DNA from 2 places in the Paenibacillus sp. J22FR5 genome. Region 2 is predicted to be linked to the other one. Evidence: riboswitches for the same ligand, from Rfam matches in the RefSeq annotation. Region 2 holds a riboswitch; the other holds the start of a gene.
What was found. A riboswitch is a leader RNA that binds a small molecule or an ion and turns the genes downstream of it on or off. The one in region 2 is predicted to bind cyclic di-AMP.

Region 1: linked by a shared signal. The riboswitch ahead of AC58P7_RS15915 (APC family permease) and the one ahead of AC58P7_RS28310 (resuscitation-promoting factor) in region 2 are both predicted to bind cyclic di-AMP.

Annotation. Positions count from the first base shown of each region.
Region 1 covers NZ_JCAUAN010000010.1:186,348-189,677, forward strand. The annotation lists gene AC58P7_RS15905 (MFS transporter) at 1-227, opposite strand, end outside; gene AC58P7_RS15910 (GNAT family N-acetyltransferase) at 386-844, shown strand; cyclic di-AMP (ydaO/yuaA leader) riboswitch at 1,082-1,233, shown strand; gene AC58P7_RS15915 (APC family permease) at 1,338-3,173, shown strand; gene AC58P7_RS15920 (YqkE family protein) at 3,219-3,330, shown strand, end outside.
Region 2 covers NZ_JCAUAN010000034.1:51,015-54,344, forward strand. The annotation lists gene rnmV (ribonuclease M5) at 1-83, opposite strand, end outside; gene AC58P7_RS28310 (resuscitation-promoting factor) at 201-1,340, opposite strand; cyclic di-AMP (ydaO/yuaA leader) riboswitch at 1,625-1,820, opposite strand; gene AC58P7_RS28315 (ABC transporter ATP-binding protein) at 2,104-2,847, shown strand; gene AC58P7_RS28320 (ABC transporter permease) at 2,844-3,330, shown strand, end outside.

The DNA of each region.
Region 1 (3,330 bases), on a different contig from region 2:
GCGAAAATAATAGAGTACCCAGTGACAATCCACGATGCCGTCGATGGGCTGAGTTCGAATTGGACTGAAATTTTGGGCAAGGCCAGATTGAACATCATCGTGTTCATGATCACAAGTACAATGGTAAAACAGAGCAACCAGGAGACAGGGGTCTCTCTTAAACGGCTAGGCATCTCTGCTTCAACGTACGGTGTTCCTTGGGGTGAAGCAGTTGATGAGGTTGACATGGGGTACACCTTCCGATCTATAACTATAATATATTTCGTTACAGTTTAGCATGGCGAGTAGGGTATGTCAATGAATTGGCCTTTGTTAAAATAATTTGTAGATTGAATATTTATTCTTAAATATGTATTATTATACATAAAGAGCGAGGTGTAATACAATGTCACATGTGATAAGAAACGTAGAAATGAAAGATTTAGAGGCATTGACAGAGCTTATGGATGCCTATATTGTAGGCTTTTATAAGAAGCCTAGGCCAGAGACAGCCAATATTCACTGCCTGATTAGCAACTTACTTGAGAAACAAGGCGGTATTCAGTTTGTAGCCGAAAATGAGGGAGAACTCATCGGCTTTGCGACCCTGTATTTTGCGTGGAGTACGATGAAGGCTAATCCCATTACGATCATGAACGACCTTTTCCTGCTTGAGCCATTTCGGGGGACCGCAGTGGAAGAAGAGCTATTCCGCCAGTGTCAGAGCTATTCCAAGGAAAACGGTTATGCTTACATGTCTTGGATTACGGCGCCGGATAATCATCGGGCACAGCAGTTTTTTGATAAAATGGGTGGAACACGCGCGGATTGGGTGAACTACACCGCCCTCAATGAGATGTTCTGAATGAAATTTCCCTTCATCTAATGAATTGTTTGAGTAGTTAACCAACGATTGAAGAATGCAACTCTTCAATTTCCCCAAAATACCTCGAACCACTACGAGAATGGAAGATAATCAATGAATCAGTTGAATGTAAGCGAATTATTGGGGGATTCGGGTGGTGGAAAAGGGCTTTTTACGTTTTTTCTCTCCTTTACTATGTCCGTAGAAGAGAGTAGTATTCAACACGTACTAGAACAGTTGAATATTTCGCTTAATTTTCTGTTAAGAAAAGCGGGGGAACCACGAGTTTCATGGGGTGAATAATGGTGCTGATACCAAGTACCTTTTAGGGCAGATTTCTCGCGGCCCGAACCCGGCAGCTAACCTCGTAAGCGATCGTGAGAAAGGAGAACATGTGTCTACAAACACAAGGTCAATCCTTGTGTTTTTTTGCGTCAATTTTTAGGTGTAAGTTGAAATTGAGATTAGCCTTAATTGGAGGAACGACCACGAAATGACAAGTGATTCATTGAAAAAAATTGTGTTTGGTAAGCCGCTAAAGTCCAGTGAGCTTGAGTCGGAGAGAATGCAGGTTTGGAAAGCCCTTCCTATTCTATCTTCCGATGCGCTATCCTCGGTAGCCTATGGAACGGAGCAAATTCTGCTAGAGCTCGCAACCGTTGGGATTGCTGCATTTGCGTTCTCCCTGCCGATTGCGGTTTCGATCATCGCGTTGATTCTATTGCTCGTGTTGAGCTATAGACAGGTTATTGAAGCCTACCCAATGGGCGGCGGCGCTTATATGGTTACGAAAGAGAATCTGGGGATGGTTTGGGGACGACTTACAGGTGTCTCATTGCTGATCGATTATACCTTAACCGTGGCCGTTTCGATCTCTGCGGGTGTGCAGGCCATTACGTCGGCCTTTCCTTCTGCCGTACCTTATATTGTTCCACTTACTATTTTACTGGTTTGGATTATGGTCTGGCTTAATTTACGCGGTACTTCCGAATCTGGAACCGTATTCGCGATACCAACTTACTTTTTCATCCTTTGTATCCTTTTGTTAGTCGGTAAGGGCGTCTTCGATTTAATGACGGGCTCACTTAATACGCACGCTATAGAATTTGTACCTAGCTCAGCGACGAACTCATTAACATTATTCGTACTTCTCAAGGCGTTTTCATCCGGTTGTTCAGCTGTAACGGGTATCGAAGCCATTTCCGATGCCGTACCGCATTTCCGAACACCTTCTGTGAAAAATGCAAAACGTACGCTTCTCTCTTTAGGTGTCCTTTTGGCCATCGTGTTCGGTGGTGTAACATTGATCGCCTTAGGCTATGGGATTGCCCCAGATCCTAACGGGCATACATCGGTGCTATCGATGGTGACGGAGCAAGCTTTTGGCCGTGGAGCGATGTACTATGCCACTCAAATCGCGACGATGCTTATTCTGGTGCTTGCTGCCAATACAAGCTTTAATGGCTTCCCCATCTTGGCGTCGATCATGGCTCAAGACAAAAACTTCCCGCGTATGTTCTCTTACCGCGGGGACCGTCTTTCCTACCATTATGGCATCATTACATTAGGCGTATTGGCCAGTCTGCTTTTGATTGGTTTTAAAGGGAAGACCGATGCACTCATTCCACTTTATGCGATTGGCGTATTTCTATCTTTTACATTGGCTCAGAGCGGTTTGGTTCGCAAATGGTTGAAAGAACGTGTAGCCGGCTGGATCGGCAAATTGATCATTAACGGCCTAGGCGGCATTGTCTCCCTTGCAGTTCTAATTGTTTTCTGTATCACCAAATTTAGCGAAGGTGCTTGGATCGTCATTATTGTGACACCGATTCTACTCTGGTTAATAACGAAAATCAGTCACCATTACGATGACGTAGCCAAACAGCTTCGTATTGATATCACGCAAGACCGTGTATGTACCAAAGAACCCGTCATTATCGTACCTGTGGCCGGGATTCATCGGGCTGTAGAGCACACACTGAACTACGCGAAGTCACTTTCACCTAATGTTATCGCCTTCTATGTCTCCTTCTCCGATGAAGATGAGGAAGCGATGCAGGAGAAGTGGCAGATCTGGGATCCAGGCGTTCGACTGGTTGTATTCAAATCACGTTACAGAACGATCCTGAAGCCGCTTGTGGAATTCATTGAACGGATTGACACGCATGTATCTGAGAAGCAATCCATCATGGTCATTCTGCCTCAGTTCATGCCGAAAAAATGGTGGCACCGTCTGCTCCATAATCAGTCAGCGGCACGTATTCGCTCGAAGCTTCAAGCCGATAAGGATATCGTTGTTGCCACGGTACCGTATCATTTACATCAATAGACGTGTACAATAATAGGGAGAACATGTTGACGAGGTGACCCCATTATGGTGAAAAAGAAAGCAAAAATGACGCCAGCACCTGCTAGCGTGCAAGATAAACCAGCGCTACTTAAGGATCTGTTGCGTCCGGAAATTTTGGAAGGACTCAAAGCGCAGG
Region 2 (3,330 bases):
GTTTCAATCGTGTCCGCCTCCACAGCCCGCCTGATGGCAGCTGTATCGTCCTTGCCTTCCACAACGATCATTTCTTTTATCATTTACGTTTTCCTTCCCCAGTACGCAGAAAAAGAAGAGGGGTCTCCTCTTCTTTCGCGCAGGCATATGCCAAGCTACGTGTATGAGCTAGTGTTCCCGCCAAAACTACCGTTTACACGTTAGTTTTGAGACGGTTTAGTAGGGCCAACCACATACACGGTGTACCCTTGTTTCGTTCCGAATTTATTCGCATAACTGTGATCTTCATAATACACATCGATCATCTGGCCTTTCACGCCGCTGCCAATATCTTCAGCACGACGGAAACCGATACCTTCAATGTACACCCACCATCCGAGTGGAATCACCTTCGGGTCGACCGCAATCGTGCGCCCTTCAGTCACGGTAGTCCCTGTGTAGGTTTTGCCATAGCCAGCAGAACCTTCCGTCTTACCTGTCGATTCCACGTCCGCTGAATAGGCGGTTAGCTTCACATTTTTGAGAATTTGTTTGTAGCCGAAGGTCACACCGTTTTTGGAAACCTCATCGACACTCGGTGAAGAGGAAGAGAGAACAACAACCGGATTTTTCGTGCCTACCGATACTACTTTTTTAACACTTTCTGTTTGTACTTCTTCACCCACAACTGCTTCCGCGACTAAAACACCGTCCTCGAAAGTCTTTTCTTTCTTCTTCACCAGAACGCCTTCTTTACCTTCTTGGACGACTTGCTCTTTCCCTTTAAGTAAAGACGCGTCATTCTTTTTCTCTGTCTCGAATGCGATCGGTTCAGAGACTTCCTCCGTCTCTTTTTTCACACGGACGATTTTGATTTCATCGCCAGTGGTTAGAGCGGCCGTCGGTTCGGGAGTAATGCGATCATTCTCCCCAAGTGCAATATTTAAACGTTGCAATGCACTTTCTACCGTTCTTGCAGTTGTGTAAACAGTGGTGGTCTTTCCATCAGCAGTCAATTGAATTGGTGAGGCATGCTCGATAACAATTTTGTCTCCACCCTTGAGCTTGGTCGTGAGTGAAGCTGAAATTTCATCGTGCTCACCAATCGTTATGGCTTGTTCATCCAGTAGGCGTTGCAGGACCCATTGCTTCGTGTGCACAATAGTTTCTTGTCCATTCACAACCACGGATACGCTCTTGGTAGCCGTTCCGTACAACAACACCAAAAACATGAAAGTCATTGCGATTGAGATTATAGCTAGGCTTAAAATCAAACGCAAGTTTTCATGCTTCCATCGCAATGCGAAGGACATGCTGGATGATCGTTTTACATGGGTCTCGCTAATTGAGATACTGCCCACTTCTTCGGTCCTCCTTCAAAGCCTCGCCGCCAGGTTACAGCATGATTAAATTTGACGCGACTAAGGTTTTTAGTTTAACTTAACATGCTCGCCATCATCAGCATTCTTGCGTAGCCGAATCTGGTCGTCCCCCCCTTTTACCTATTCATCATCCTATGAATTCCGGGTCATTTTATGTCATCTGATCTGTGTAAAACCCTGTATGAGGACAAAAAGCCAGCAAGAAGAGGACTCTTCTCGCTGGCTTAGTTTGCATAGTGAAATACAAATAGCACGCACGACAATCGTTACCTCTCTTACGCTTACGAGGTTAGCTGACGGATTCGGACGTGAGAGTCGCCCTACGTAGACGCAAACTGCTTGTTTGACGTCCATGATTCACCCCTGTTACTCAATCTGCTTACTTAACCGCATTTGAATGCAAATTAAGCTTGCAGTGGTTCCCCCGTTTCCACATTTGGAACTCAGCGAATGGAAAATTGGCAAATTGGATATTAAGTTATTATGAAAAGTATATTACGCTGTTAATCTCAACCTGTAAAGGGATTAACACCCGTTAAAAAGGGCTAAATCACTTAAATTTCGATTATTTTCCATATATAACCCACTTATATCTACATGTGTCTATGTTTAACGTACGTATACTCGTTTTTTTGATATATAATGGCCAAAACTAGGCTAAAAATGCAAATTTGTTTATAATGATTCTGGAAGTATTCGATCAATAAATACCAATAATTTGCTATTTAGGGAGGCAATTGAGATGGGTCCCATCTTACAAGTAAACGCTTTATTCGGGGGATACTTACCCAACAAACCCGTTCTCCATGACCTTACCTTCTCGATCCGTCAAGGTGAAATGATGGGGTTAATTGGACTCAATGGGGCAGGAAAAAGTACCACTATCAAAAATATATTAGGGCTCCTACAACCGCAAAAAGGATCCATTCGCATTAACGGCTTAACTTTAGCAGAAAGTCCTTTACCCTACCGTGCGACATACGCCTATGTACCTGAAAGTCCGGAGTTATACGAAGAGCTTACCATTCGTGAACACCTTGAGTTAACAGCCATGGCATATGGCATTTCCAAGGAGGACTTCGAAGCCCGATCCCAGTCCCTGTTAGAGCAGTTTCAAATGAAAGACAAGCTGAATAGCTTCGCAAGTCATTTATCCAAAGGGATGAAACAAAAAGTGATGATCATGAATGCCTTCTTGATCGAGCCCTCTTTATATATCATTGATGAGCCATTTCTCGGACTCGATCCGTTAGCCATACGTTCCTTGCTCGAATTAATGGTCAACATGAAGCAAAGAGGCGCATCATTCCTCATTTCCTCTCACATTTTGTCTACGATTGAAAAATATTGCGATAACTTTGTCGTCCTCCATAAAGGTCACATGGTTGCCCAGGGAGATTTAGTCGAATTACGCGCACAAACAGCGCTTCCTCAGGCGTCATTAGACGACATTTTCTATAGGTTAGTTCAAGGAGAACTGCGATGACCCCTCCAATGGAAAATATACGCGCATTTAACACACATGCATTATGGAAGCAGCGATTTCAACATTATATGAAGGAATCCATGGGCTATTGGCAGTATGCCGCTCGAAGTAATTTTATCGGCTTCTTGTTGTTTCTTGTCATCGTTTCTTCCTATTATTATGCAAAAACATTACAGCGTCTTCCGACAGATTATCCCTACTTATGGATCGTCCTGCTCTTGCTCGTTCCACTTCTCACCTCAAGTCCCATTCGGACCCTGACTCGGAGTGCCGATCGGATGTTTCTATTGCGGATCGAGAATGAAATGGGTGCTTATTTTCGAAGCAGCTTTCTGTACAGCTTGTCACTTCAAGGCGTTTGGTTATTTCTCGCTTGGATCACACTACGACCGCTTTATAAGCATTGTCTAGGCACCAATGCGCAGCCATTTCTGCTAATATTTGCTCTATTACTTCTATTAAAAGTAGCGAACCTATTCGCTA